DNA from 3 places in the Bradyrhizobium symbiodeficiens genome. Region 1 is predicted to be linked to each of the others. Evidence: predicted binding sites of a transcription regulator. Region 1 holds the regulator's gene; each other region holds the start of a gene.
The links. The regulator LexA, encoded in region 1, represses DNA repair genes until DNA is damaged. The targets are predictions, from matches to a motif close to TGTTCNNNNTGTGTTCNG.
Positions count from the first base shown of each region.

Region 2: the regulator LexA is predicted to act here: its motif matches at 7,332-7,349, upstream of CIT39_RS05455 (ribonuclease T2 family protein).
Region 3: the regulator LexA is predicted to act here: its motif matches at 2,144-2,161, upstream of recA (recombinase RecA).

Region 1 is NZ_CP029427.2:4,049,945-4,059,968, reverse strand. Features, by position in the region: gene CIT39_RS18845 (glutamine--tRNA ligase/YqeY domain fusion protein) at 1-698, shown strand, start outside; gene CIT39_RS18840 (nuclear transport factor 2 family protein) at 703-1,089, shown strand; gene CIT39_RS18835 (DUF2171 domain-containing protein) at 1,171-1,404, shown strand; gene CIT39_RS18830 (ComEC/Rec2 family competence protein) at 1,501-3,780, shown strand; gene CIT39_RS18825 (hypothetical protein) at 3,789-4,217, opposite strand; gene lexA (transcriptional repressor LexA) at 4,658-5,359, opposite strand; gene CIT39_RS18815 (molybdopterin molybdotransferase MoeA) at 5,537-6,748, opposite strand; gene CIT39_RS18810 (hypothetical protein) at 6,971-7,174, opposite strand; gene CIT39_RS18805 (HAD family hydrolase) at 7,339-7,968, opposite strand; gene CIT39_RS18800 (alpha-hydroxy acid oxidase) at 7,977-9,110, opposite strand; gene CIT39_RS18795 (S41 family peptidase) at 9,446-10,024, shown strand, end outside.
Region 2 is NZ_CP029427.2:1,164,153-1,174,176, forward strand. Features, by position in the region: gene prmB (50S ribosomal protein L3 N(5)-glutamine methyltransferase) at 1-604, opposite strand, end outside; gene CIT39_RS05420 (molybdenum cofactor biosynthesis protein MoaE) at 604-1,086, opposite strand; gene moaD (molybdopterin converting factor subunit 1) at 1,091-1,342, opposite strand; gene pgsA (CDP-diacylglycerol--glycerol-3-phosphate 3-phosphatidyltransferase) at 1,339-1,956, opposite strand; gene uvrC (excinuclease ABC subunit UvrC) at 2,054-4,120, opposite strand; gene CIT39_RS05440 (outer membrane protein) at 4,372-4,995, shown strand; gene CIT39_RS05445 (cold-shock protein) at 5,103-5,318, opposite strand; gene CIT39_RS05450 (23S rRNA (adenine(2030)-N(6))-methyltransferase RlmJ) at 5,572-6,432, opposite strand; gene CIT39_RS05455 (ribonuclease T2 family protein) at 6,593-7,285, opposite strand; gene CIT39_RS05460 (hypothetical protein) at 7,405-7,866, opposite strand; gene CIT39_RS05465 (hypothetical protein) at 8,047-8,346, shown strand; gene CIT39_RS05470 (DUF3617 domain-containing protein) at 8,389-8,919, shown strand; gene CIT39_RS05475 (ATP-binding protein) at 9,163-10,024, opposite strand, start outside.
Region 3 is NZ_CP029427.2:4,875,245-4,885,268, reverse strand. Features, by position in the region: gene CIT39_RS23025 (hypothetical protein) at 1-170, opposite strand, end outside; gene recA (recombinase RecA) at 2,254-3,342, shown strand; gene CIT39_RS23015 (hypothetical protein) at 3,470-3,820, shown strand; gene gcvP (aminomethyl-transferring glycine dehydrogenase) at 3,923-6,790, opposite strand; gene gcvH (glycine cleavage system protein GcvH) at 6,808-7,176, opposite strand; gene gcvT (glycine cleavage system aminomethyltransferase GcvT) at 7,186-8,334, opposite strand; glycine riboswitch at 8,497-8,587, opposite strand; gene alaS (alanine--tRNA ligase) at 8,811-10,024, shown strand, end outside.

The DNA.
Region 1 (10,024 bases):
TCGGCATGCTCGAGTTCTGCATCCGCGAGGAGCTGAACCGCACGTCGCAGCGGCGCATGGGCGTGCTCCGGCCGCTCAAGGTGGTGATCGAGAACTATCCGGAAGGGCAGACCGAGGAGCTCGAGGCGATCAACCATCCGGACGATCCCTCGGCCGGCACGCGGAAAATCACGTTCGGCCGCGAGCTCTATATCGAGCAGGACGACTTCATGGAGAACCCGCCGAAGAAGTTCTTCCGCCTGTCGCCGGGCAACGAGGTGCGGCTGCGCTACGCCTATTTCGTCAAGTGCACCGGCGTGATCAAGAACGACAAGGGCGAGGTGGTGGAGCTGCGCTGCACCTACGATCCCGCGACCAAGGGCGGCAACGCGCCCGACGGGCGCAAGGTGAAGGCGACCATGCACTGGCTGCCGGCGGCGAATTCGGTGCCCGCGGAGATCCGCATCTACAATCAGCTGTTCGCCAATCCGAGCCCGGACGCATCGAACTTCGCGGCCGATCTCAATCCGAACTCACTGGAGATCCTGTCCGACGCACGGATCGAGGCGTCGGTCGCGGAGAGCAATTCGGCCGAGCCGATGCAGTTCGAGCGCCAGGGTTATTTCGTGCGCGACAAGGACTCGACGCCGGGCAAGCCGGTGTTCTCGCGCACCATCGGCCTGCGCGACACTTTCGCGAAAGAAGTCGCAAAGGGCTGACCACATGAGCAATGAAGCCGACGCCGTCGTTTCCACCATCATCGCGAAATGGTGCGCCGGCTTCGCGACGCTCGACGCGGCCGCGCTCTCGTCGCTGTATTCGAGTAACGCGTTCTTCTTCGGCTCCAACCCGAAGCTCTATCGGGGCAGGGATGGCGTCGCGGATTATTTCAACGGCCTGCCGCGCTGGCGCAAGCCGTGTGCCGTGTTCTCCGATGTGAACGCCGCGCAAGCCGGCCCTGATCTGATCAACATGGCCGCGACCATCTCGTTCGATCTCGCCGGCGAGCGGGACGATCTCGTCGTCAAGATGAGCTGGGTCATCGTCCGCGAGGACGGCGACTGGAAGATCGTCAATCACCACGCTTCGGCGAAGGCGCCGCTGATCTGACGGGCGCACGGCATCGTCATTCGCCGTGAGAGAACGAACAGGCTTCCTGCGCGTTGTGTGGGTCCAGAAGAGGAACCCACCATGCAGAACATCGCAGAGCATATGGAAGTGATCGGCGCCGACGGCGTCCATGTCGGTACCGTCGACAAGGTCGAAGGCAATCGCATCAAGCTGACCAAGAAGGACAGCGGCGAGGGCAGCCACAAGGGCCACCATCACTTCATCGACAAGGGCCTCGTTGCCGGCGTCGAAGGGAACAAGGTGCGGCTGTCCGCCAAGGCGGACGTGGCCGTGACCATGGAAGAGGAAAAGTAGGGCGCGGCCTCTCTCGTTCCCGGTCTGTACCGCTATTCGCGCCGCCGCACGTTCCGGTAGCCTCGGTGCCAGTCGCGTCGCGTAAGGTGCAGGGATATGGCGGAGCCGGGCCGGCCAGTACGGTCCCAGGGAGTTGCCGGGACGTGGCCGGTCGGCCGTGCTGCACCGGCTGGCGGCTTCGCGCCGGCAGGCTTTGGCGCCTGGCCGGCAATCGTCGAGACGCTACGTGAATGGGCCCGCGCCGAGGCCGGCGCGGGGCGACTCTTGCCATGGGTGCCTGTCGCCTTCGGCGGCGGCATCGCGCTCTATTTTGCCGCCGATCATGAGCCGGTGCTGTGGGTTGTTGCCGCGACGGCGATCGCCTTCCTGTTGGGCGCGATGCTGTTGCGGCGGAGCCGGCTGTTTGCGCCTGCGATCATGATCGCGGCGGTGGCGGCCGGCTTTGCCGTGGCAACCTGGAAGACGGCGCGCATCAGTCACCCCGTGCTGGCCAAGCCGCTCTATTCGGTGTCGCTGTCGGGTTTCGTCGAGGCCCGCGACATCCGCGAGCGCACCGATCGTTTCGTGCTGCGCGTCACCGCGATGGAGGCCCAGCGCAGCGACGTCAAGCTGGAGCGCGTCCGCCTGTCGGTGCGCAAGGGCACTGCGCCCGAGGTCGGCAGCTTCGTGCAGCTCAAGGCGCGGCTGATGCCGCCGCTCTCACCGGTACGCCCCGGCAGCTACGATTTTTCGCGCGATATGTTCTTTCAGGGCATCGGTGCCTCCGGCTTCGTGATGGGCGCGATCACCGCTTCCGTCCCGCCTGATGCCGGCGGCTTGCGGCTGCGTTATGCCGCCTTCATGCAGGGCCTGCGCGATGCGATCGACGCCCGCATCCGCGCCACGCTCGAGGGCGACAACCGCGCGATCGCGACAGCGCTGCTGACCGGGCGGCGCGATGCGATTTCCACGCCCGTCAACGACGCGATGTTCATCTCGGGGCTCGGGCACGTGCTCTCGATCTCCGGCTATCACATGGCGGTGGTCGCAGGCGTCGTCTTCTTCGCGGTGCGCGCTCTGCTGGCCTTGATCCCGGGGCTGGCGGCCGGCTTCGCCATCAAGAAATGGTCGGCCGCGGCGGCGCTGGTCGCAGCTGCATTCTATCTGCTGCTGTCTGGCGCGGAGGTCGCGACGCGAAGATCGTTCTTCATGACGGCGGTGGTGCTGATCGCGGTGATGGTCGATCGCCGCGCCATCACCTTCCGCACGCTCGCCGTGGCGGCGCTGATCGTGCTCGCGGTCGCGCCGGAGGCGCTGGTGCATCCGAGCTTTCAGATGTCGTTCGCCGCGACGCTTGGTCTCGTCGCGCTGGTGCAGATCGGCATGCCGAACCTGTTTGCCTCGCCAGACCATTCGGCGACCGCGCGCGTCGCGATGTGGGGCGGCCGCGAGATCGCGATGCTGTTCCTGGCTTCGCTGATCGCGGGGCTTGCGACCACGCCCTACGCTGCCTTTCACTTCCACCGCGTCACGCCCTACGGTGTGCTCGCCAATCTCGGCGCAATGCCGGTGGTCTCGGCGCTGGTGATGCCGGCCGGCCTGCTGGGCCTGCTCGCGGCGCCGTTCGGGCTCGACGGCGTGTTCTGGTGGCTGATGGGGATCGGCATCGACTGGATGGTCGTGGTCTCGCGCTGGGTGACGGCATTGCCGGGCGCCGTCGGCCGCATCCCCGCGTTCGGTATCGCGCCGCTGATTGCAGCGAGCCTGGGGATCATCGTGATGGGCCTGTTGCGCACGCCCTTGCGCTGGTGCGGTGCCGTGGTGCTGCTGGCTGCCATCGGCTGGGGACTGTCGGTGCGGCAGCCCGATATCCTGATCGCAGGGGACGGCGCGAGCGTCGCGGTGAGGGGCGGGGACGGGCGCTTGCATCTGATCAGGACGGGCAAGGACAATTTCCTGCTGAGGGAATGGCTGTCTGCTGACGCCGATCCGCGCGATGCCGGCAGTGGCGCGCTGGCGAGCGGCATATCGTGCGACGAGTCCGGCTGCGTCACGCCGCTCGCCGACGGTCGGCTGGTCGCGCTGGCCTCGCGCATCGATGCGCTGGCGGATGATTGCAGCCGGGCCGCACTGGTGGTGACGTCACGGCCCGCGCCGCCTGATTGTGCGGCGATGGTGGTGGATCGGCAGCGGCTTGGTCGCCAGGGCGCGCTGGCCTTGACGCAGCGTGGCGACGGCTTTTCGGTTCAGGCGGTGAGGGCGAGGGGCACGAACCGTCCCTGGTCGCCGGCGGCTGCCGGCGAGGGAGATTTCGAAGGAGCGCTCATGCCAAGGGCAGCGACTCCGCGCAGCAAGGATGCGACCCCCGCGGAGGCCGATCTTCAGGCGGAGGACTAAAGTCCCTGTCAGCCGATCGGCAGTCGCGTGACCGTCGGGCGGCTGTCGGCGATGATCTCACGGTTGCGCTCGCTGACCGGCTGGGTCACCGGCAGCTGCAGCACGGTTGCGCGCTGGCCTTCGACGAGCTGCGTCACCAGCACGGATTTGCCGTCCGGGAATTCGATCGCGTCATGGTGGCGATCGGGAATGTGCGGATCGATCTTGCCGAACTTGCCGACGCGGGAGTTGACGGTGCGCGTCCAGATCCAACGGTTATCGTAACGGACGTTGTCGGCGAAGGCGAGCTCCGTTCCCGGCAGCAGGCAGACCGCGACGGAGAGATCGGCTTCGGAGGCGAAGCCGCGTGTCGAGGTGCCGCGGAACGTTGTCGTGACGATCGTCTCGCCGACTTCTGCGGGGCGCGTCGCGACGGCATGCAGGCTGTAGTCACACATCGGGTGCTCCTCAATGCAGAGATAGCGACCCGCACCTCTTTTGGAGGCGCAGGCCCCTACCAGAGTGGAAGCACGTGACGGTCTGCCTGGTTGTAGGCAAATCTGCGGCTCGGATCGGCGAGCCGAGATCACATTATCTTTCCCGAATTCAATAGGAACAAAGTTGGCGCCCATGCATTCGGCAGGCGCGTGTCGGCGGCCCGCAGGCGAAGCGTATGCGTTCAAACAGATTGATCGCGTCGTGGGGGAAAGGGGGCAATGCTTCTTCGCGCGCCCGGCCGATGATGCCGCTGCGGAAGAATAGGGCCGGATAGTCTGTGCAATACCAGAAAGACTATCCAGCCGGAGCGGACCATCATCCGCTCCAATCTCTGATCGGCGATGCCGATCGAAGCCGCACGCACGAGGCGCAAAGACTTCTTGATCGAGGGCTTCTGGACTCAGTACTTGCGGTACAGCCCGATCAGCTTGCCCTGAATCTTCACGCGGTTCGGCGGCAGGATGCGCACCTCATACGCGGCATTGGCGGGCTCCAGGGCAATCGAGGCGCCGCGGCGGCGGAAGCGCTTGAGCGTGGCTTCCTCGTCGTCGATCAGCGCCACGACGATGTCGCCGGTATCGGCGCTCTCGTTGCGCTGGATCAGCGCCATGTCGCCGTCGAGGATGCCGGCCTCGACCATGGAATCGCCGCGCACTTCGAGTGCGTAATGCTCGCCGGAGCCGAGCATGTCGGGCGGTACGCTGATGGTGTGGCTGCGGGTCTGCAGCGCCTCGATCGGGGTGCCGGCCGCGATGCGGCCCATCACGGGCACCGCAACGGGCCGCTCGCCCTCGTCTGCGGACGGGCTGGAGCTCGCGCGTACCTTGCCGAGATTGCCCTCGATGACGCTTGGCGTGAAGCCGCGTCGGGTGCCGGCGGCAGCCTGGAGCTCCGGCAGCTTGATCACTTCGATCGCCCGGGCGCGGTTGGGCAGGCGGCGGATGAAGCCGCGCTCCTCGAGCGCGGTGATCAGGCGGTGGATGCCTGACTTCGAGCGCAGGTCGAGCGCATCCTTCATCTCGTCGAAGGACGGCGGCACGCCGCTTTCCTTCAGACGTTCGCTGATGAACCGCAGAAGCTCGTATTGTTTGCGCGTTAGCATCTCGACCAAAGTCCCCCGGTTGATGTCGTTCGATTCCGAGACGGATGAGTTCAGCTATAAGCCGCTACATCCTCGAAACAAATCATGAACGGACACTATATGTTCGATACATGTTCCGCAACTGCTTAATTTAGCGTGAACAGAACGAAGCGCGCGGAATGCGTGTGGCCGCGCAGGTCAGACGGGGAGCCGCAGCACCTCGCAGGGGCTGCCGGCCTCGGCCTTCGGCGCAAACGGTGCGCGCACGAGAAGTACCTGTGCCGCAGCAAGATTCGCAAGCAGAGAGGAATCCTGATGGCTGACGGGAAGAGCGACGAGCGTGCCGTCGTTGCGCAGCTCCAGGCGCGCGCGCAGATAGTCCTCGCGCTGGTCGTTGGCACCGAGATCGCGGCCCAGCACGGCGCGCTCGCGATGATGATGAATCACCGAACGGCCCGACAGCGCGCGAATCAGCGGTACCATGAACAGGAAGGCGCACACGTAGGACGACACGGGATTGCCGGGCAGGCCGATCACGCCCATCGTCCCCAGCCGTCCGTGCATCATCGGCTTGCCGGGCCGCATCGCGATCTTCCAGAACGCCATCGCGATGCCTTCGTCCGTGAGCGCCTGCTGGACCAGATCGTGGTCGCCCACCGATGCGCCCCCGGTCGTGATCAGGATGTCGGCGCCGCTTTCGCGCGCGCGGCGGATGCCGGCGGTGGTGGCGGCTAGCGTGTCGGCGGCGATGCCGAGGTCGATTGTCTCGGCCCCTTCCTGTCTGGCGAGCGCATGCAGGGCGAAGCCGTTGGAATAGACGATCTGGCCGTGCCCGGGTGTGGCGCCCGGCATCACCAGTTCGTCACCGGTGGCGAGGATCGCGACCTTCGGGCGGCGGCAGACGGCAAGCTGCGGATGGTTCATTGCCGCTGCGAGCGCGAGGTCGCGCTCTGTCAGTCGGGTCCCTTTGCGCAAGAGGACATCACCCTCTCGGAAATCGACGCCGGCGGGGCGGATGTGCCGACCCACGCTCGCAGCTTCCTTGATCGTGACGCTCTTGCCGTCCGCAATGGTGTCCTCCTGAATCACGACCGCGTCTGCGCCGTCGGGAACGACACCGCCAGTGAAGATCCGCACGGCTTCGCCGGCGCCGACCCGTCCTGTGAACGGACGGCCGGCTGCGACCTCACCGATGACAGTCAACCTGGAATCGATCGCTGCCGCGTCGGCCGCGCGCACGGCGTAGCCGTCCATCGCCGACATGGCTTGCGGCGGCTGCGTGCGCCGCGCGGCGACGTCACGCGCGAGCACCCGGTGGTGGGCTTCGTCGAGCGAAACCATCTGTTCAGGCAGCGGCTCAACGTCCGCCAGCACCGCGGCAAGGGCGTCGGAAACCGGCATCAAGGCCACGGCGAAACTCCTGCTCGGCACGTTCGGACGAAATGTTCCGACAGTGTTCTAACCGAGCGCGGAGGCGGAGGCAAAATTGCGGAGCAGGACGCCCATCCTGTAGCTTGCAGCCCATATCGAAGGAAGGCTCGGGCTTGGCGTCGCATCATCCAGACGATGAGACCGATCGGCAGAATGGGGCCATCCCGAGGACGAGAATGACGGCCGCCACGGCTTGCTCGCTCAACGCCTGCTCGGCGCATCCGGGCTGACAAATGCGACGTCGGGAGCCTTTGGGCCTTGATCCTTGTCCGGCAGCGGATCGGCCTGGGATTTCAGGTCGGCGGCCTTGCTGATCAGCTTGGCGGAAAGGTCCGAATCCGAGGTCGTTCTGGCGAATTCGAGCAGCAGAGAGGCCTGCTTGGTGAGATAGGTTTTGCCCAGCACGTCGATAAGTCCGATGTAGAAGTCCCAACGGAGTGATGAGTCCGAAGGGAGGTATTCCGTTCCCGGAACTCTGTATAAAAATGCACAAAGCGATCAGGTTCCCGATCTGTTGCAGATTTGGTTCCTGAAAGCGTGTCTGAAGCTGGGTGTGATGGCGGGCTTTTTCAGATGCCCAACGCCTTCAGGGCGTTTCCAACGTCGCGTGGCGACGTCACATGCACTGCCGTCAGGCCGCGTACCCGCGCGCCCTCGACATTCTCGGCGAGGTCATCGAAGAACACGATGCGTTCCGCGGGCACGCCGATCGCGGTGACGACGTGGTCGAAGGCCTCCGCATCCGGTTTGCGCAGGCCGATGCTGGACGACAGATACAGCGCGCGGAAATGGCCGAGCAGTTCGCCATATTCCCTGGAGAAATAGTCGACATGCGGCCGGTTGGTGTTGGAGAAGGCGTAGAGCGGCATCTGCTTCGCCGCACGCGGCAACAGCTCGGCAATGTCAGGCATCTCTCCGGCGAAGATCGCGTTCCAGCCTTCCAGGAATTGCGCGTCCGAAATGCCGATGCCGAGAGAAGCACGCAGCGAGGCGAAATAATCCTCGTCGCTGATCTTGCCGACCTCATGCAGCCGGTAGGCCTCGTCACGCACATAGCGCGCGACGATGGCCTCGGGCTGGCAGCCGGCATGTCCTGCCCAGCAGGCGATCGCCTTGGAGAAGTCGATGTCGAGCACCACGCGCCCGAGATCGAACAGCAGCGCATCCGCGCTGCCGGGAGAGAGCGATGTCACCTGCATCCTTTCACTCAGTAACGGTACGGATCGTGGTCGAACAGCGGGAATGCGCTGAACACGCTCGGCGCGTTGGTGGCGGTCGCCGGATGCAGGCAGGCTTTGTCGACCTCCGCGAATGACGTTGCGCCCAAAAGGCCGAGGCAGCGCAGCACCTCGTCCTCCAGCAGCTCCAGCATCCGCGCGACGCCGGCTTCGCCCGCCGCAGCCAGCGCCCAGCATTGCAGCCGTCCGATGCCGACCATGTCCGCGCCTGCCGCGATCGCCTTGACGATGTCGGTGCCGCGACAGACGCCGCCGTCGACCATGATCTTGGCGCGGCCCTTCACGGCTTCGACGATCTCGGGCAGCACATGCATGGCACCGCGGCCGTGGTCGAGCTGGCGGCCGCCATGGTTGGAGACGTAGATCCATTCGACACCGTGGTCGACCGCGATCCGGGCGTCCTCGGCGGTGGCGATGCCCTTCAGGATCAGCGGGATCTTGAACTTGTCCTTGATCATCTTCACGGTCCGCCACTCCAGGCCCTTCTGGAAATCGCCGCCCGTGGCGCGCAGGCGGCTCTCTCGAACGTAGCGCTTGGCGATGTCACGCTCACGACGGCTGTAGTGGGCGGTATCGACGGTCAGGCAGAAGCCGGCATAGCCGTTCTTCTCGGTGCGGCTGACGACATCGGCGACAAAAGCGTCGTCTCCGCGGACATAGAGCTGATAGAGCCGGAGCGCATCGGGAGCGGCTTCGGCGGTCTGCTCCAGGCCGGGCTCGGACACCGAGCTCAGCATGTGCGCCGCACCGAAGGTGCCGGCAGCACGCGCGACGCTCGCCGCGCCATCCGGATCGAAGATCTCGAGCGCGCCGACGGGGGCGAGCACCACCGGCAGGCGCATCCTGCGGCCGAACTGCTGAACCGAGCCGTCGACCTTGCGGACGTCGCGCAGCACCCGCGGCCGGAAGGCGATCTCGTCCAGCGCCATCCGGTTGCGGCGCATCGTGGTTTCGGTCTCGGCGGCGCCGACGATGTAGTCCCAGGCGTTCTGGTTGAGGTTGGCCCGCGCTTTTCGGACGAATTCGTGCAGGTTCTGAAACGGCTCGTTGCTGGCGCCGAGTTCGACGTTCCGTTCCGGTTGGATCCGGGGTGCTTCGTTCATTGTTATCCTCCCGAGAATTTGAAGCCTTGTGTCATCGCCTAACCCGTCCAGCGCTCCAAAACCATCCTAAAATGACATGGCTGCGAGGCGTGGACCGGCGCACCGATTCCCCCTGTAGGGTGTCTATGGGGGCGGCCCAGTCCTGCAACGTTGCCAAAAGTTTAGGTCCGGACGAAGCGATTTCTGCGATGTACCCGCCGGCGTGGCATCCCGGCCATGAAGAAACCAGAATGGTATTGTGAGAAGCAGACTGGATCGCCACTTGCAGGGCGAGTCCCAAGTCTCCAGAGACAAGCGCTAGCAACCGCCGAGCAAACAAGAAGGCCAGTCGATCCATGCGGAAATCCCTGCTGTTCCCCCTGGGCGCGCTCTCTGGAGCGTGTCTGACCCTTCTGGTAGCCAGCCCGCACGGTGGTGTATGGGCGGCGCGGGCAGCAGCGAGCGCGGATGACGCCTATTCCCAGCTCAACCTGTTCGGCACGGTGTTCGAGCGCGTCAAGGCCAGCTATGTCGAGAAGCCGGACAATGCCAAGCTGATCGAAGGCGCGATCACGGGCATGGTAACCTCGCTCGATCCGCACTCGCGCTACATGAACGCGAAGGCCTGGACCGAGATGCAGGAGACCACCTCCGGCGAGTTCGGCGGCCTCGGCATCGAGGTCACCATGGAGGACGGCCTCGTCAAGGTCGTCTCGCCGATCGACGATACGCCCGCCTCGAAGGCCGGCTTGATGTCCGGCGACCTCATCAGCAAGATCGACGGCGAGGCCGTGCAGGGCCTGACGCTCGAGCAGGCCGTCAACAAGATGAAGGGCCCGGTCGACACCAAGACCAAGCTCACCATCGTGCGCAAGGGCGCTGACGCCCCGCTCGACGTCGCGATCACGCGCGAGATCATCCATGTGCGCCCGGTG
Region 2 (10,024 bases), 2.9 Mb from region 1:
CGAGGCCGTATTCGCCGACATTTCGCGTGGCGACTTCGAGCGCGCCCTTGGAGATGTCGACGGCATCGACGGCAGCGTTCGGGAAATGGTGCGCGGCGAGGATGGCAAGGCATCCCGATCCCGTGCAGAGATCGAGCACGCGTTCGACCGCCGTGGGATCGTCGATCAGCGAGCCCGCCTCGCCGTCGCCGCCGAAATGCGACTCCAGCAGTTCGCCGATGAAGGAGCGCGGAACGATGACGCGCTCGTCGACATAGAAGGGCAGGCCGCGCATGTAGATCTTGTTGACGAGATAGGCGGCCGGTTTGCGCGTGGTGACGCGCTGATGGATGAGGTCGAGGATGGTCTTGCCTTCCGGCGCGGTGACGCGCGCGTTGGCGAACATCTCGAACTGCTCGGGATTGAGATGCAGCGCTTCGCTCACCAGGAAGGCTGCTTCGGCAACCGGATCGGTCGTACCATGCGCAAAGGCGAGTTCGGCTTCGACAAAGCGGCTCACCGCATAGCGGACGAAATCGACCAGCGTGAGAAGTTCGCCCGGGCCGACTTTGGCGAGCTTTGGCGCGGCGCGGCCGCGTACGGTCTTCTTGGCTGCTTTCGCCATCAGGATCGGGTCCAGCGTGCGGCGGCCTCGTCGTCGCGGGCGTGGGCTTCGACCCAGTCCGTGCCGGCTTCGCTCTCTTCCTTCTTCCAGAACGGCGCACTGGTCTTGAGGTAGTCCATCAGGAACTCGGCCGCATGGAATGCGGCCTGGCGGTGCTGCGAGGCGGTCAGCACCAGCACGATGTTCTGGCCCGGCATGAAGCGGCCGACGCGGTGGATCACGGTGACGCCGTTGAGCGGCCAGCGCGAAGTCGCCTCGTCGGCATGACGCCTGATCTCTTCCTCGGCCATGCCGGGATAATGCTCGAGCGTCAGCGCCGCGATCTTCGCGCTGTCCTCGTCACCGCGGCATATGCCGGAGAAGCTGACGACTGCACCGATGTCGGTACGGCTCCTGGTCAGGACCGCGATCTCGCGCGCGATGTCGAAATCGTCTTCCTGAATGCGGATGGTGACGGGGCAGGCGCCAGCAGAGGAGGTCATGAGCCTAGCCGCCGGTCATCGGCGGGAAGAACGCGATCTCGCGGGCGCCGGCGATTGCGGCATCCGATTTCACGTGGGCATGGTCGATCGCGGTGCGGATCACCTTCGGCTTCTCGAAGGCGTAGGCATAGGCCTCGCTTTGGCCGGACAGCCACGCGATCAGTTCCTCGACGGTGCGCACGCTCGCCGGCGGCTCGATGGTCTCCTCCGCCTTGCCGACGCGCTCGCGTACCCAGGCGAAATATTTCACCTTCATCCCTCGTCCTCCTTGATGAGGTGATGGATGCCGGCGCGGAAATAGTCGTAGCCGGTGTAGATGGTCACGATCGCCGAGGCCCATAGCAGCGCGAGGCCCATCATCGAGACCACAGGCACCACCTCATCGCCGGCAGGCCCGGCGAGCAGGAACCCGATGGCGACGAGCTGGACCGTGGTCTTCCACTTCGCAAGCTTGGTGACGGGCACGCTGACCCGAAGCGCGGCGAGGTATTCGCGCAGGCCCGAGACCAGGATCTCGCGGCACAGGATCACGATGGCGGCCCACAACGACCAGCCATGGATGATGCCGTCGGCGGCCAGCATCAGCAGGCACGAGGCGACCAGCAGCTTGTCGGCGATCGGGTCGAGCATCCGGCCGAACGCCGATTGCTGATTCCAGATCCGCGCATAATAGCCGTCGAGGTAATCGGTGACCGCGGCCGCGATGAACAGGGCCACAGCCACCCAGCGCAGCCAGAGCGGCTGATCCAGAATCGACTGCGCATAGATGCATCCGATGACGACCGGGATCGCGGCGATCCGGCCATAGGTCAGGAGGTTCGGGAGGGACATCGCGCGGCTGGTCGTCCCTCGTGTCGTGGCGATGTTCATTCGTCCTACCAATACCGCTCGTGCCTGAAGGTCAACCGTTCCGCTCCGCAAGATGGGGTGCGGGATACGACGACCATATGACCACAGCCCCTTTAGTTCATCCCGGCTGGGGATGGAAATACTCGAAAATCCTGCGGGCGCTCTCGGCGCTCACCCCCGGAACTTTGCCGAGATCGCCGATCGAGGCCCGTTCGATCTCCTTCAAGGTCCCGAAATGATGCAGCAAGGCACGTTTGCGGGACGGGCCGATGCCCGGGATTTCCTGCAAGCCAGCCTCGCGGATGTCCTTCTTGCGCAGCTTGCGGTGCGAGCCGATGACGAAACGGTGGGCCTCGTCGCGCAGCCGCTGGATGAAATAGAGCACGGGGTCGCGCGGCTCCAGCTTGATGGCCTCGCGTTCCGGCATGAACAGGGTCTCGCGGCCGGCATCCCGGTCCGGCCCCTTGGCGACCGACATCAGCGACACCTGGGTCAGGCCGAGATTTGCGAAGATCTCGCGGACGGCATTGAGCTGGCCGCGGCCGCCATCGATGATGACGAGGTCGGGCCATTGCGGGAAATCGTCGTCCTTCGCCTTGATGTTTTCCTTGGCCGCGCCCTCCTCGGGCGGGTTGATCAGGCGCTTGAAGCGCCGCTCCAGCACCTCGCGCATCATGGCGAAGTCGTCGCCGGGCGTGATCCCTTCCGACTTGATGTTGAACTTGCGGTACTGGTTCTTCACGAAACCATCGGGGCCGGCGACGATCATGGCGCCGACCGCATTGGTGCCCTGGATGTGACTGTTGTCGTAGACCTCGATGCGCTTGGGCGAATGGGGCAGGCCCAGCGTCGTCGCGATGGCGTCGAGCAGGCGGCTCTGCGTGGCGGTATCGGCGAGCTTGCGGCCGAGCGCCTCGCGCGCATTGGTCAGCGCATGGGTGACGAGTTCCTTCTTCTCACCGCGCTTGGGCGTGGTGACCTCGATCTTGTGGCCGGCCTTGAGCGAGAGCGCATTGGCGAGCAGTTCGCTCTCCTCGATCTCGTGCGAGAGCAGGATGTTCCTGGGCGGCGGCTTGTCGTCGTAGAACTGCGCGAGGAAGGAGCCGAGCACCTCTTCCGGGGTGAACGTCTTTTCCGCGCGCGGAAAATAGGCGCGGTTGCCCCAGTTCTGGCCGGTGCGGAAGAAGAACACCTCGACGCAGGAGAAGCCGCCCTCCTGGTGGATGGCGAACACGTCGGCTTCCTCGACCGTACGCGGATTGATGCCCTGCTGCGACTGGATCGCCGACAAAGCGGCGAGGCGGTCGCGGTAGAGCGCGGCGCGCTCGAACTCGAGCTCGCCGGAGGCCTTCTCCATCTCGCCGGCGAGCTCCTGCTTTACCGCATGGCTCTTGCCGGACAGGAAGTCGCTCGCCTCGCGCACCAGGGTCGTGTAGCCGGGAAAGTCGATCTCGCGGGTGCAGGGGCCGGCGCAGCGGCGGATCTGGTAGAGCAGGCAGGGCCTGGTGCGGCTCTCGAAGAAGGAATCGGTGCAGGAGCGGATCAGGAAGGCGCGCTGCAGCGCCGTGATGGTGCGGTTGACGGCGCCGGCGGAGGCGAACGGACCGAAATAGCGCCCGGGCCGGCTCTGCGCGCCGCGATGTTTCAGGATCTGCGGCGCCCAATGGTCGCCAGTGATCAGGATGTAGGGAAACGACTTGTCGTCACGCAGCTGCACGTTGAAGCGCGGCCGCAGCTGCTTGATGAGGTTGGCTTCCAGCAACAGCGCCTCGGTCTCGGTGTTGGTCGAGACGATCTCCACGGTCACCGTGGCCGCGATCATGCGCAGGATGCGGGCGGGCTGCGGCGCATTCTGGCGCGCATAGTTGGAAAGGCGCTTTTTGACGTTCTTGGCCTTGCCGACATAGAGCACGTCGGCATTCGCATTGAGCATGCGATAGACGCCGGGCGAGGTGGGGGCGAGCCGGACCGCGCGCTCGATCGCCTCGTGGCCGGTCGCCAGCGTGCCTTCGCCGACGGCGCCGCTCTCTTCCAGGATATCGGGCAGCCGCGCATCGTCCTCGTCGTCGCCGCCGCTGGTGGCGGGATCGAGGTCGGGCGGCGTCTCGGCCGGGACGTCCGGCGCGGTGCCATGCACGGGTTTGCGCGCGCGGTCGTCCGGGTTGTCGGTGGAATCGTGAACCATGGCGCGAATTTAAGTGCTGGGGGTGCCGATTTGAAGTTCCGGCAACGCCGCACGCACAGGATGGCGGCCCAGTTCCCGGTAACGCTTGCTTAAGCCTGTTAACAGCGCGGTAACCCGGCTTAACAGCCCTTTAACTTAAAACTCTCGATAAATCTTACGCGAAAAGGTCGTGGTTCCGTAACCATGCGGTTTGCCTTGCGCGGCGGCGTCAGGCTTCGCACCGGTTGCGACAGTTGCGTTGGGAGTGTGTGATGAAGAGGTTCGTTGTGGGCGCAGCCGCGTTGGTTGCGGCCGGCTGGACAGCTTCGGCAGAGGCCGCCGACATGAGTTACGGTCAGCGCGCGCCCTATACCGTCAACCAGCCGCTCAACGCCTATAGTTGGGCGGGCCCGTATCTCGGCGCCAATCTCGGTTACGAGTGGGGCTCGGTGAGCAACAATCCCGCAAAGCCCGCCGGCTTCGTCGGCGGCGTGCAGGCCGGCTACAATTTCCAGAACGGCCCATGGGTGTTCGGCGTGGAAGGCGATATCCAGGCCGCCGGTGCCGATGACACCTTCGCGCCGTGGAAGTTCTCCAATCCCTGGTTCGGCACCCTGCGCGGTCGCGCCGGCTATGCCTTCAGCAACATCCTGTTCTACGGCACCGCGGGCCTGGCCTTCGGCGAGTTGCGCGCACAGACGTTCGGCTGGACGGAGTCGCACACCACCGCCGGCTGGACCATCGGCGCCGGCGCAGAGGTCGGCTTCGCGCCGAACTGGAGCGCGAAGCTCGAATATCTCTACATCGATCTGTCGTCGAGCCAGTTCGCGATTACAGGCGTGTCAAACGGCTATAGCGCCAGCGTTGTGCGCGCAGGCGTGAACTATCACTTCTGATAGCTGAAGAAGAAAATACCGGACGACAACCTCCCGGCCGCTCGCGGCCGGGATTTTTTTCGCTTTCTTGCGCCGAGTATTGCGCCGAAGACTGCGCGTCAGTCCCGCTAGGCCAAGATCACTAGATTGACCGCCTTCGGTCCCTTGCCCTTCTTGTCCGGCTCGACTTCGAAAGTAATGCGCTGTCCTTCCGCAAGGTCCTTCAGTCCGGCCCGCTCCACAGCCGTAATATGTACGAAGACGTCGCGGCCGCCGTCGTCAGGCTTGATGAAACCGTAGCCGCGTTCGCCGTTGAAAAACTTGACCGTTCCCGTCATGGCCATCGGGAAACTCCCCCTCATTGCTCCTCCGTCGCGACGCAGACTCACGTCACGACATGACCGGGCGCTACGAAGCCCGGGAGAGCTGGCCATCCTTGGGCGGACCGCAACGGTCCGGCCGGATCTTTCTTAGGCCTTCACTCCGCCGCAACCATTCGCGGAAGCGGAACGTAAAGCCAGTCACGGAAACAGCATAATACGGTTCTCTGCAGATTGACCACCGCTCCTGCATATTTTTCCCAAGAATGCCGGAGTGTTACGGTCTCGGTGTCTCCAATCGGAATCTGGCAGCGCCGCCCTGGCCGAGCGGCATTTCCAGCTCGGGCAGGATCGTCTTGAGCTCGCCCTGCAGCGTGTAGGGTGGATTGACGATCAGGAGCCCCGTGGAGGCGAGAGCCCCGCCATCGAGCTGGGGCGCAACGCTGAACTCGAGGCGCAGACAATTTCCCGGCGGTTTTGCTGCAGCTGCGAGCCGCGCCACGGTTTGGGCGAGCGTGTCGGTGGCACGCCGGTTCTTGGCCGGATACCAGATGACGTAGATGCCGGTCGGCCATTTCGCGAAGGCTGTGGAGAAGGCTTCGCCCAGCCGCTCGAACTCGTCCTTTGCCTCGAAGGGCGGATCGATCAGCACGAGGCCGCGCCGCTCCTTCGGCGGCACGAAGGCCGGCAGCGCCACCCAGCCGTCGAGGTCGACCACGCGGGCCTGTTCGTCGCGACGCAGCACGGCGATCAGTGCCTTCCGCGCCTTCGGCTCGATCTCGCAGGCGACGAGGCGGTCTTGCGGCCTGAGCAGGCCGCGCGCGATCAACGGCGAGCCCGGATAGGCCTTGAGCTCACCCTTCGGATTGAAGGCGCGGACGATGTCGAGATAGGGCTTGGCCAGCGCCGCGCTCTCGTTCGACAGGCGCGCCTGCATCAGCCGCGCGATGCCGGTCAGCCATTCGCCGCCCCGGCGCGCCTCGTCGCTGTCGAGATCGTAGAGGCCGGCGCCGGCATGGGTGTCGATGACGCGGAACGCCCCGGGCTTGTCCTGCAGATAGGTGATGATGCGCGCCAGCACGATGTGCTTGATGACATCGGCGAAATTGCCGGCATGAAAGGCGTGATGGTAGTTCATGGCGCAGAGTTACGACATCGCGCGATGAAAGTAACGGCTTGTCATTCCGGGGCGGTGCGTAGCACCGAGCCCGGAATCGATCTTGCCACCGAAGATGCCGTCAGATGGAGTCCGGGATCGCGCTCCGCGCGCCCCGGATTGACGATGCGGAGACCTCGACTTACCCGCCCCTGATCGGCGGCATCGTCACCTGGTCGCGGCGGCAGGTGCGGCGTTCGTTCTCGTCGCAGGCGCGGAATTGCAGGTCCTTGCTGAGGCAGATACGGACCTCGGACAGCCGCGTCCGGTTGCAGGTGACCGAGACGGCGGCATTGCTCAGCCCCGGATTGGCCTTGATGAAGGCTTCCTCGACCTCCGCCGGCGCCACGGTCTTGGCCTGCGACAAATCGAGATATTCGGCCGGAATCTTGATGGCAGCGCGCGCCTTGCGGATCGTCTCGAAATAGCTGCGGTCGGCGAGGCCGGAGCAGGTGCCGTGCTTGTCCCACTCGTTGAAGATCAGGCCCGGCGCCGGCATCAAATCGAGCATCGAGGAGACGATGCTGCGGTTCAGCCGTGGTGCGGGCCGCTGGCAATATTCCGGGAAGCCATTCTCATATTGTGGCCACAGCCCATGCACCACGAAGGCAAAAGGCCGTCCGCCGCATTGGATCTGGGAGCGGCGGCCACGCTCGGTCGCCTCCTCGCAGAACGAGGGCGACCACGACAGCGACAGCACATAGAAGTCGAATTCGCCGGGCGCGTTCTGCCGCTTGTCCTGGGCGTTTGCGCCGCCGGCGAGCAAGGCCAGTCCGGCTGCCAGGGTCACGGAGATCACGAGACGGGAAAACGAATGCAATCTGGAATGAAACATGGCGGCGCCCCTCAACTAGACTGTGCAAGGAAGCCTAGCAGGCGATAGGAACATTTCAAGAACAAAATTCGGGCGGCCGCTATTCAGCGCCTCGAGCGACCCGAATCAGGGCCTTCCGATCAGGGCTTGGCGGCGCGGCAGGCCGGATTGTAGGCCCAGTTGCGGTCGACCCCGACCACGCACCATTCGACGCCGTTGCCGTAGCCGGCGAAGCCGCCATCCTCGATGAGCGAGTAATGCACCTTGCGCACCTTGCCGTCATTGAGCATGGCGTCAGCGCTGCAATAGCGGCGCGGAATGTTGTCGGATTGCCAGGGCCGGAACGCGGTCTCGCGAACGGCCGAGAAGCCTGTGATCTTCAACGAGGAATTCCAGAACGTGCTTTCCTTTTCCCAGAACTGGGTGGCGATGGTCGGCAGCGCCCTGTCGCAATCGGCGACGGCGCCGTCATAGCGCGGCCCGCTCAGCCAGAAATTCAGCTCCAGCGGATTGGCGGCCCGGGCCTCGCCGAGCGACATCGCCCCGAACACGAGGCCAAGCACGGCGGCATAGCGGAGCGATTTCGGGGAGGAGGCGCGCATGGTCAATCCGGACAGCTGAAGTTGGGGGTGGACGGTGCCGCGAAGGCCGGTGGAGGTCAAGTGCAGCGCGGCAACACTTCGCCAGGAGTTGACCACAACATCGTGGTTGGCAGGGCTTCCGTTCTTTCCACTTCCCTCCCGGCACCGTAAACTGACCGCCAGCCAATTGGAGTGACGGGAATGCGAATCATTGCGGCCGCGGGTCTTCTCGCCAGCCTGGTTGTCTCGGGTATGATGGCGAGCCAGTCGGCGCGCGCCGACTATGTGCCGCCTTTCAAGGGCAACGACACCGGCGGCATCATCGCCTATTCGATGGCCACCCAGGTCGATGCCCGGCAGGCCGCGGTCGATCACTGCGCGCGCTATGGCAAGGTCGTGAAATTCCTGGCGGTGCAGGCCTATGAGGGCGGTTACATCTCGTTTTCCTGCCGCTGGGTGCCCTATGGCGCCGCCGACCAGCCGATCCGCACGCTCTACTGAGGCGTTGCCGTAACGCCGCAATCTCAGCCGGGAGCTTCTCGCATGACGCGCAAACTCGCTTTGCTCGGCTCGACCCTTTGCCTCGTGCTGTCGGTTGGCGGTGCCTGCGCCGACGACCTGCCGGTGCGCAAGGCCGGTCTTTGGGAAATGAAGCTGGTTACGACGGGCTCGCCGATGCCCGAGATGACCATGCAGCACTGCACCGACGAGACAGTCGACAAGGAGATGAACAATAACGTCTCGCCGATGGCGAAGCAGATCTGTTCCAAGCAGGACATCAAGAAGACCGCGACCGGCTATGTCAGCGATTCCGAGTGCAGCGTCGCCGGCGTCAGCACGACCTCGCATGCCGAGATCACCGGCGATTTCAATTCGGCCTACACCGTGAAGACCTCGTCGCACGCGAAAGGCGGCGTCGCGGGCGCTGCCGGGCGCGATAGCACCATGACGCTCCAAGCGAAGTGGCTTGGGGCCTGCAAGCCGGAGCAGAAGCCGGGCGACATCGTGATGCCCGGCGGCTTCAAGATGAACGTGCGGGACATGGACAAGCTGAAGGCGCTACTGCCGAAGTAGGTGTGTTCGCAGGGCCGGCGGTGCGCCCTCCGTGAGCTGAGCGCACGCCTCGTCCTTCGAGACGACCGCTTCGCGGTCTCCTCAGGACGAGGCTAACCGGCGTGGGTGCCTGTTGAAACTGCTGCCGCGCATTCCGTCCTCATCCTAAGGGCCCGCCAACGGCGGGCGTCTCGAAGGATGGCCGCAGACGGACAATCTTCAAATGCGATTGTCGTGTCGCAAGCGGGGGGAGGCAAGAGCAGCTTAAACTGGAATCCTCACGCTCGCCCTCAATCCCCCCATCGGGCTGTCGCCGAGCGTGATGTCGCCGCCATGCGAGCGGGCGATGTCGCGGGCGATGGCGAGGCCGAGGCCGGTGCCGCCTTCGTCCTGGTTGCGGGCGTTGTCCAGCCGCAGGAACGGCTTGAACACTTCTTCGCGCAAATGCGTGGGAATGCCGGGGCCGTCGTCGTCAACCGTCACGGTCAAATAACGATGGTCGCGCTGGCCGGTGATGGCGATGGCCTTGCCGTAACGCGCCGCATTGGTGACGAGGTTGGCGAGGCAGCGTTTGAACGAAGCCGGCTTCACCGTCACCACGGGCAGTCCGTGGAAGGCGACGGTCGCGGCATGGCCGTGGCGCTCGGCGTCGCCGCGCAGCTCCTCGAGCGCCTGCGCCATGTCGGTCGGCTGCGACTGCTCGCCGGAATCACCGCGGGCGAAGGCAAGGTAATCCTCCAGCATCATCGACATCTCGTCGACGTCCTTGCGCATGCCGTCGAGCTCGGGGCTGTCGCCGATCAGCGCCAGCTCGAGCTTGAAGCGGGTCAGGATCGTGCGCAGATCGTGGCTGACGCCGGCGAGCATCGCGGTGCGCTGCTCCATGGTGCGCTCGATGCGCGATTTCATCTCGAGGAAGGCAACCGACGCCCGCCGCACCTCGCGCGCGCCGCGCGGTCTGAAGTTCGGCGCCTCGCGGCCCTTGCCGAAGCTTTCGGCGGCATCCGCAAGGCGCAGGATCGGCTTGATCTGGTTGCGCAGGAACAGCACGGCGACGATCAGCAGGATCGACGACGTTCCGACCATCCAGAACAGGAATATCTCCGAGTTGGAGGCGTAGGCGGCG
Region 3 (10,024 bases), 830 kb from region 1:
GCCCAGTCTTGCAGGTGATTGGCGACGTCGGCCTGGCGGGCCTTCTTGAGCAGGGCATCCCGCTCGGGCCCGGGCGGAAGCTTCGAAGCCTGTTGCTGGACCTGCTTCACCCATGCGGAAAGCCGGTCTTGAAGGGTCAGCTGCTGCTTGTAACGTCGCCGCTTGAACATGGCATGCTCCTTTCCGTGCGAGGAAGGCCGGAGCGCAATCGGCGTTCTCATCACCGATAGTCGCCACGCTTCGGGCGGTGATGGCTCATTTGGGACAATCGACGGATCGGTGTCTGTGCACTTGTGCGCACAACAGGAACCGGTCAGCCGCGGACAGTCCATCAACGGAGGCAGGCGCCTCAAAAGGGATGATCATTCACACGCCGGCGCATCTGGTGACAGAATTGGCGAGTCGATTCCGGAGCTTGGCGCCCCGTAGGAATCCGGTCGCACGGGACACCGCCGGGATCCTGGATCCGAGCTCATCCTGGCCGCCGCCACACGCGTCTGAATGAAAGAGGCCGCCGGCTGGCGCGGCCTCAATTCATCTTGCGACGGAGCTTCCTGAGGAGTTCGCGCTGGTCCTCGATGCATGCTCGCGCAAATTCGGTCGGCGCGTGAATCTGTCCTAAGTAGGACACTCATTTCGGGAAATCAGGACACTAGGTTCCGGTAAAGGAACACCGTGTTATTCCGGATTCCTCAACCTTGTGGATAGAGTCAGGATTGCTCTTGCCGGGGCTGCTATTTCATTCCGAATAAATTTTCCGGCAAGGGGTCGCGCGAATGCGACCCTTTCTTGATTCCACATTCGCGGAGGGGAATTAGGACACTCGGCGCTTAGGTGCCAACCAACGATCCCACCGATGACGGGCATGGAGCCGGATGGGCGGGGCGGCTGGAAAGTGAAGGGGCAATGAAAGAGGCCGCCCACTGAGGCGGCCTTTGTGGAGGTTTGCCTTTCCCGTCGCGACAGTTGCGATATGGAACGGCCCTCGACGCCGGCACCGTGTAGGCGCGCCATTCGGCATAAGTAAAACCATACTTCTTCATGCAAGCCAGAGAGCTTGCGGCGTATTATTCGGCGGCTCGGCGTTGGCGACAGAGCACGAGGCCGCCCAAGCGGCTACTGCGCCGCGGTCGTAACGGTGGAACCCGGATCGCCAAGCTTGGACCACTGCGATTTTCAAACCAGGCGACTGAGGTCGGAAACAGGCCAGCACCAGAATTCCGGGTACAGGCCGAAATAGGCCACTCGATTTCCAAACTGAGCCACCAAACGAGGACGCCACCAAGCTAATAATGCTCAGTGGCGCTACGCTGGAACTGGAAATTGCAATCCTCCAGTGGAGATTGGTCAGGGCGAGGCTGGATTAGGTTCAGGGGCCACACAGGATTTCAAGGCAGGCCAGTCACTCCGCGATCGACTTGCCGGGTGACTGGTGCCGGATCGGCCTATTGATTGCTAACGCCCCCGGAGCTTGGCAGCGAAGAGCCCGTGAGAGGCAGATCTGCAAGAGGCCGCCCACAGACGCGGCCCTTATCGTAGGTTAGGGCGACAGCTAGGAAATTTGGCGATGTTCTGGCAGTTGTGAGAATCGCAATGATCAGCAGCCAGCGCCGCGCCCGCGAAGAGGCGAGAGAAGCCTTGGACAAGACTAGGCGGAAAACGGAGCTACTTAGGTCCGTTGTCGATCAGACGCGGGAGCATATCAACGCAAGTCGTCGGCTTCTTGCGCAGGCGCCACCTCAAATTCGGCCACTCCCGAAATAGCCTTTACTGTTTGCTCACCTCGGAGCTCGCAGACCCGGTGATGAAAGCCACTGGTCGACCTGTATGGCTGTTTCAGTCTGGCGCGCTTTCCGGATCATGGCATCCCGAAGGGGGCCGTGGGGAAGCTTGTGCGCCTCGTCTTTCAGTCGGTTGGCCTCGAGTACAAGCCGATCAACTAGCGAAAGCTCAGGCCGGTGGGATTTGGTGCGCGTCATGATGCTCTCCGTGTAGGAGGCGGGAGCGCGATACTCTCAGTCACCGATAGATGCCGATGGTGGGGCGGTGATGGAACCACAGTACGCGCTATGCCTGCAGCAAGCGAGGAATTCCGCTATGCAAAACAGGCCACTCACAAACAGGCCAGCGTTTGAATCCGTAAAAGAACATATTGCGAACATAGAACAGATAGGGTACATTGCCTCTATCGACGAGCCGCCTCGCCAATCGTTTGTCCCTCTAGCGAATCCTCGCCATAAGGAGCACGACCCAATGTCCACCACTGCCCTGCGTATCGTCGAAGGATCTTCCATGGACAAGAGTAAAGCTCTGGCCGCCGCGCTCTCCCAGATCGAGCGTCAGTTCGGCAAGGGTTCGGTGATGAGGCTCGGCAAGAACGACCGCTCGATGGACGTCGAGGCGGTCTCTTCCGGGTCCCTCGGGCTCGACATCGCGCTCGGCATCGGCGGCCTGCCCAAGGGGCGCGTCGTGGAAATCTACGGGCCGGAATCCTCGGGCAAGACCACGCTGGCGCTGCATACGGTGGCCGAAGCGCAGAAAAAGGGCGGCATCTGCGCCTTCATCGACGCCGAGCATGCGCTCGACCCGGTCTATGCACGCAAGCTGGGCGTCAACATCGACGAGCTCCTGATCTCGCAGCCCGATACCGGCGAGCAGGCGCTGGAGATTTGCGACACGCTGGTGCGGTCGGGGGCGGTCGATGTTCTGGTGGTCGATTCGGTCGCGGCCCTGGTGCCGAAGGCCGAGCTCGAGGGCGAGATGGGCGATGCGCTGCCGGGCCTTCAAGCGCGGTTGATGAGCCAGGCGCTGCGCAAGCTGACGGCCTCGATCAACAAGTCCAACACCATGGTGATCTTCATCAATCAGATCCGCATGAAGATCGGTGTGATGTACGGCTCGCCGGAAACCACCACCGGCGGCAACGCGCTGAAGTTCTACGCCTCGGTCCGCCTCGACATCCGCCGCATCGGCGCGATCAAGGAGCGCGACGAAGTGGTCGGCAACACCACCCGCGTCAAGGTGGTGAAGAACAAGCTGGCGCCGCCCTTCAAGCAGGTCGAGTTCGACATCATGTACGGCGAGGGCGTCTCCAAGATGGGCGAGATCCTCGACCTCGGCGTCAAGGCCGGCATCGTCGAGAAATCAGGCGCATGGTTCTCCTATGACAGCCAGCGCCTCGGCCAGGGCCGCGAGAACTCGAAAGCGTTCCTGAAGGCCAATCCCGACATCACCGCCAAGATCGAGACCTCGATCCGCCAGAACTCCGGCCTGATCGCCGAGCAGATTCTCGCCGGCACGCCGGAGCGCGACGCCGACGGCGAGGAGCCGGCGGAGGAGTAAGTTCTAAATCGTAGAGTTTTTCGCGAGGAGCGGGCGCTGAGGACGTTGAGTTGCCGACGTCGTCGGCGCCCGTTTCGTTTTTGTGATACAAGATATATCCGGATCAGTTGGTGAGACTGGGATCGCCGTGAGTTGGAATCAATCCGAGGTCATTGCTGCTCGCCAAATCATTATTGGGACGGCGAAAGGAATACTTTCCGGAAGCGTGTCTCCGGTGGAAGGTGCCAGGGCAATTGCGAGGAGCAGCTTCAAGGCCCGCCTTGAAGACGATCCCGATATTTTGCCTTTTGTCGGAATTGCCTCGGAGACCGAATCCTTGCCGCTGGGACGCGAAAGAGCGCACTGGCAGGCGCAGGCGCTAGCTGATCTCCAGGGCAAGATCGATAAATCCCAAGCCTGGGCACTCACGGTCGCGAGTACCCATTGCCAGAGCCTTGTGACCCGGTCGGGATGCCTGATGCGTTGGCCTGACGGCTAGATTGTAGGATGGGTAGAGCGCAGCGAAATCCGCCGCTTTTCTGTCGCCGGAAGGGAACGCAGTGATGGGTTTCGCTGCGCTCTACCCATCCTACGTCGCGTCCTACTCCGCGGCTTCCGCGTAATCGCTCACCGGCGGGCAGGAGCACACCAAATTGCGGTCGCCGTAGACGTTGTCGACGCGGCCGACCGGGCTCCAGTATTTGTCGGTGCGCGAGCTGCCGGCGGGGAAGCAGCCTTCGGCGCGGGTGTAGGCCCGCTTCCAATCATCGTCCGCGATGTCGTGCACCGTATGCGGGGCGTGGCGCAGCGGTGACGCTTCGATCTTGAAGCGGCCGGCCTCGACCTCGGCGATCTCCTTGCGGATCGCGACCATGGCGTCGCAGAAGCGATCAAGCTCGGCCTTCGATTCCGATTCGGTCGGTTCGATCATCAGCGTGCCCGGCACCGGGAAGCTCATGGTCGGCGCGTGGAAGCCGTAGTCGATCAGGCGCTTGGCGATGTCGTCGACGGTGACGCCGGACGTGGGCTTCAGCGGCCGGGGATCGACGATGCACTCATGGGCGACGCGGCCCTTCTCGTTCTTGTAGAGCACCGGGAAGTGCGGATCGAGGCGTGCTGCGATGTAGTTGGCGTTGAGGATCGCGATCTCCGTGGCGCGCTTCAGGCCTTCGCCGCCCATCATCAGGATATAGATGTAGGAGATGGTCAGGATCGATGCCGAGCCGAACGGGGCGGCCGAGACCGGGCCGACCGGTGCGTCAGCCTTTGTCGCGGGATGACCGGGCAGGAACGGCGCCAGATGTGCCTTGACGCCGATCGGGCCCATGCCGGGGCCGCCGCCGCCATGCGGGATGCAGAAGGTCTTGTGCAGATTGAGATGGCTGACATCGGCGCCGTAATCGCCGGGCCTGCTCAGGCCGACTTGCGCATTGAGGTTGGCGCCGTCCAGATACACCTGGCCGCCATGGCCGTGCACGATGTCGCAGATCTCGCGGATGTGCTCCTCGAACACGCCGTGGGTCGAGGGATAGGTGATCATGACCGCGGCGAGGTCGTTGGAATGCTTCTCGGCCTTGGCGCGGAGATCATTGACGTCGACGTCGCCGTTCTTCTCGCAGGCGACCACCACCACGTCCATGCCGACCATCGCGGCCGAGGCCGGGTTGGTGCCGTGGGCGGAGGAGGGGATCAGGCAGATCTTGCGGTGCGTCTCGCCGCGCGCGGCATGGTAGCCGCGGATGGCCAAAAGCCCGGCATATTCGCCCTGCGCGCCCGAATTCGGCTGCAGCGAGATCGCGTCATAGCCGGTGATGTCGCACAGCCATTTTTCCAGCCGCGCGAACAGCGCGTGATAGCCGGCCGCCTGCTCGCGCGGGACGAACGGATGCAGCGTCGCAAACTCCGGCCAGGTCAGCGGCATCATCTCGGTGGTCGCGTTCAGCTTCATGGTGCACGAGCCGAGCGGAATCATCGCGCGGTCGAGCGCGAGGTCGCGGTCGCTGAGCTTGCGCATGTAGCGCAGCATCTCGGTCTCCGAGCGATGCGCGTGGAACACGGGATGGCTCAGGAACGCGGTGGTGCGCTTCAAATCGTCCGGCAGCGCCTCGCGCGTCTCCGCGTCGACCTCGGCGTAAGCAAGCGTGCCGCCGAAGGCACGCCAGACTGCTTCGACCGTCGCTGACGTCGTGGTCTCGTCGAGCGCGATGCGCAGATTCGTCACGCCCACACCGAGATTGATCTTCTCAGCTGCTGCGCGGGCGACGATCTCGGCGCGCTTGGCGCCTGCATCGACGCTGATTGTGTCGAAGAAGTTCTCGCTATCAAGCGCAAAGCCGAGCTTGCGCAGGCCGCTCGCCAGCACGGCGGCGCGGCGATGCACATTGCGCGCGATCTGCGTCAGGCCTTCGGGGCCGTGATAGACAGCGTACATCGAGGCGATCACGGCGAGCAGCACCTGCGCGGTGCAGATGTTCGACGTCGCCTTCTCGCGGCGGATGTGCTGCTCGCGGGTCTGCAGCGCGAGCCGGTAGGCAGGCGCACCGCGCGAGTCCACAGACAGGCCAACGATGCGGCCGGGCAGCGAGCGCTTCAGCGCATCGCGCACCGCCATATAGGCCGCGTGCGGTCCGCCATAACCCATCGGCACGCCAAAACGCTGCGCCGAGCCGATCGCAATGTCGGCGCCGAGCTCGCCGGGCGAGGCGAGCAGCGTCAGGGCCAGCAGGTCGGCCGCGACGATCGCGAGCGCGCCCTTGGCCTTAAGTGTCGCGATCGCGGGCCGGAGGTCGCGCACCGCGCCGGAAGAACCGGGATATTGCAGCAGCGCGCCGAGCACGTCGGCCTTGTCGAGATCGGTGAGGGGATCGCCGACGATCAGGGTCCAGCCGAGCGGCTCGGCGCGGGTGCGCATCACGGCCAGCGTCTGCGGATGCACGTCCTTGTCGACGAAGAAGGCTTGCGCCTTGACCTGCGAGTGCCGCTCGGCGAGCGCCATCGCTTCCGCTGCGGCGGTGGCCTCGTCGAGCAGCGAGGCGTTGGCGACGTCGAGCCCGGTGAGGTCGCAGATCATGGTCTGGAAGTTGAGCAGTGCCTCCAGCCGGCCCTGGCTGATCTCGGGCTGATAGGGCGTGTAGGCCGTGTACCAGGCCGGGTTCTCCAGGATGTTGCGCTGGATCACCGCGGGCAGGATCGTGCCGGAATAGCCTTGGCCGATCAGCGAGGTGAAGACCTGATTCTGCGCAGCGAGTTCGGCCATATGCGCGATCGCCTCGGTCTCGCTCAAGGGCTTGCCGAGATCGAGCGGGGTGGCCTGCCGGATCGAGGCCGGCAGCGTCTCCGCCATCAGGGTGTCGACGCTTTTCGCGCCGACGGTTTCGAGCATGGCGGTGACGTCGCGCGCCGACGGGCCGATATGGCGGCGAACGAAACTGGCGGCGGTGTCGCCGTTGGTCTTGCGGTGCGCGGTCATCGCTTGCTCCATCGTCCTTAAGCCGTATGCGTCTTGTACGCGGCTTCATCCATGAGGCCGCCGAGCTCGCTCCTGTCGGCCATCTTGATCTTGAAGAACCAGGCCTTGCCTTGCGCGTCCGAGTTCACCAGCGCCGGCTCGGCCACGAGCTCGGCATTGGTTTCGAGCACTTCGCCGGTTACAGGCGCGTAGACGTCGGAGGCGGCCTTGACCGATTCGACGACGGCGGCGGCTTCCGCCTTCTTCAGGGTGCGGCCGACCTTGGGCAATTCGACGAACACGACGTCGCCGAGCTGCGACTGCGCGTAGTCGGTGATCCCGACGGTGGCGACGTCACCGTCGATAGCGAGCCATTCATGGTCGGAGGTGTACAGCGTGGTGGTCATTGTCGATCCTCAGCGTTTGTAGGTGTTCTTGACGAAAGGCATGGCCGCGACCTGCACGGCCAAGCGCTGGCCGCGCACTTCGGCGAACAGGTTTGTGCCGAGCGCGCTTTGGCTCGTGGGCACATAACCCATCGCGACCGGCGCATTCAGGCTCGGGCCGAAACCGCCCGAGGTGACTTGTCCGATCGGCTCGCCGCCCGCGCCGTCGGCGAACAGCAGCGCGCCCTCGCGGACCGGCGCGCGTCCCTGGGCGAGCAGGCCGACACGGCGGCGGGCCGCGCCGTGATCGAAATGAGCGAGGATTTTTTCGGCACCGGGAAAGCCGCCGGCGCGCGCGCCGCCGCTGCGGCGGGACTTCTGCACCGACCATTCCAGCGCGGCCTCGACCGGCGTGGTCGCGGTGTCGATGTCGTGGCCGTAGAGGCAGAGCCCAGCCTCCAGCCGCAGGCTGTCACGGGCGCCCAGGCCGATCGGCAGCACGTCCGGATTGTCCAGCAGCGTTTTGGCGAGACGCTCGGCATCGGCCGCCGGAACCGAGATTTCAAAACCGTCCTCGCCGGTATAGCCGGAGCGCGAGACGAAGCAGTCGATGCCGGCAACCTTGCGCGGGCCGGAATCCATGAACTTCATGGCGGGCGCCTCTGCACACAATTTCGCCAGCGCGGCCTCGGCCTTCGGCCCCTGTAGCGCGATCAGCGCGCGATCTGCGAGCGGCTCGATGACGCAGTCGCTGGAGAGATTCGCGCGCAGATGGGCCTCGTCCGCTTCCTTGCAAGCGGCGTTGACGACCAGAAAGAGGTGATCGCCGAAATTGGCGACCATGAGATCGTCGAGAATTCCGCCGTCTTCATTGGTGAACTGGGCGTAGCGCTGCCGCCCCGGCGCGATCGCGACGATATCCTGCGGCACCAGCCGTTCCAGCGCGCGGGCGGCGTCCTCGACCCTGCCGGATTTCGGCCGGAGCGCGATCTGGCCCATATGGGAGACGTCGAACAGGCCGGCGGAGGCCCGGGTATGGAGGTGCTCCTTCAGCACGCCCGCGGGGTACTGCACGGGCATGTCATAGCCCGCGAACGGCACCATCTTGCCGCCCAGGGAGACATGAAGCCCATGAAGGGGCGTACGTTTCAAGGAATCTTGGTCGTCGCGCGCTAGCATCACAGGGGCCCTCGGCGGTTCCCCCGGGAGGATTCCCTGAGGACACCAGTCGAAGCCCCATCTGTCGCTGTGCCTGAGAGTATTATCCCGTCGGCGGGAGCCATCCGGGCAAACCTTCCTTAAAAGGTATTTGCCCGTCGGCGCCTCTTTCCAGATGCTGTCAAAGCCACGCGGTCCTTTTGCCTGAGAGTTTCCGGGGCGGTTGCTCCTTCGGCGCCGGCTGCCTAAAGCCGGTCTCTCCCGACGTGGCCGTACGATACAGATGGGTAAAGACCACAGCGGGGCCAAGCCTGTCAACGCGTCCGCGCGTCCTATCCAACGGGATTGAGCGCCTGCGGCAACCCTCTGATCTCCTTGCACAGTTTCTGGACAGCGCAGCTGGCCTTGTCTAAAAGCGCTTTGGCCCGCAGATATCAGCCTCAACGTTACGGTTTGGATGGCGAGAAGCGGGTCCAGGCACACCCGATTGGATGAACATGAGCGGCGTCAACGAGATCAGGTCGACCTTTCTGAACTTCTTTGCCGAGAACGGCCACGAGATCGTGTCGTCCTCGCCATTGGTGCCGCGCAACGACCCGACATTGATGTTCACCAATGCCGGCATGGTGCAGTTCAAGAACGTCTTCACCGGCGTCGAGAAGCGGCCCTATCAGCGCGCCACCACGTCGCAGAAATGCGTTCGCGCCGGCGGCAAGCACAACGACCTCGACAATGTCGGCTACACCGCGCGCCATCTCACCTTCTTCGAGATGCTCGGCAACTTCTCGTTCGGCGACTATTTCAAGGAGCGCGCGATCGAGCTGGCCTGGAAGCTGATCACCAAGGAATACGGGCTGAAGAAGGACAAGCTGCTCGTCACCGTCTATCACACCGACGACGAGGCGGCCGGCCTCTGGAAGAAGATCGCCGGCTTCTCCGAGGATCGCATCATCCGCATCCCGACCTCGGACAATTTCTGGGCGATGGGCGACACCGGTCCGTGCGGCCCGTGCTCGGAGATCTTCATCGACCGCGGCGATCACATCTGGGGCGGCCCGCCAGGCTCAACGGAAGAGGACGGCGACCGCTTTCTCGAATTCTGGAATCTCGTGTTCATGCAATACGAGCAGGTGACGAAGGAGGAGCGCGTGGATCTGCCGCGTCCCTCGATCGACACCGGCATGGGGCTGGAGCGCATGGCCAGCATCATGCAGGGCGTCGACAGCGTGTTCGAGACCGATCTGTTCCGTCATTTGATCGACGCGACATCGTCGGCGCTAGGCCACGGGCCGAACGAGCAGACCGTCGCCTCGTTCCGCGTCATCGCCGACCATCTGCGTTCCTCGGCCTTCCTGGTCGCGGACGGCGTGCTGCCCTCGAACGAGGGCCGCGGTTACGTGCTGCGCCGGATCATGCGCCGAGCGATGCGCCATGCGCAGCTGCTGGGTGCGAAGGAGCCGCTGATGCATCGCCTGGTCTGGGCGCTGGTGCGCGAGATGGGCCAGGCCTATCCCGATTTGATGCGCGCGGAAAACTTGATCGAGGAAACGCTGCGGCTGGAAGAGACCCGCTTCCGCAAGACGCTGACCCGCGGCCTTGCCATCCTCGACGAGAAGAGCGCGTCCTTGAAGAAGGGCGACATGTTCGACGGCGACGTCGCCTTCACGCTTTACGACACCTATGGTTTTCCGTTGGACCTGACGCAGGACGC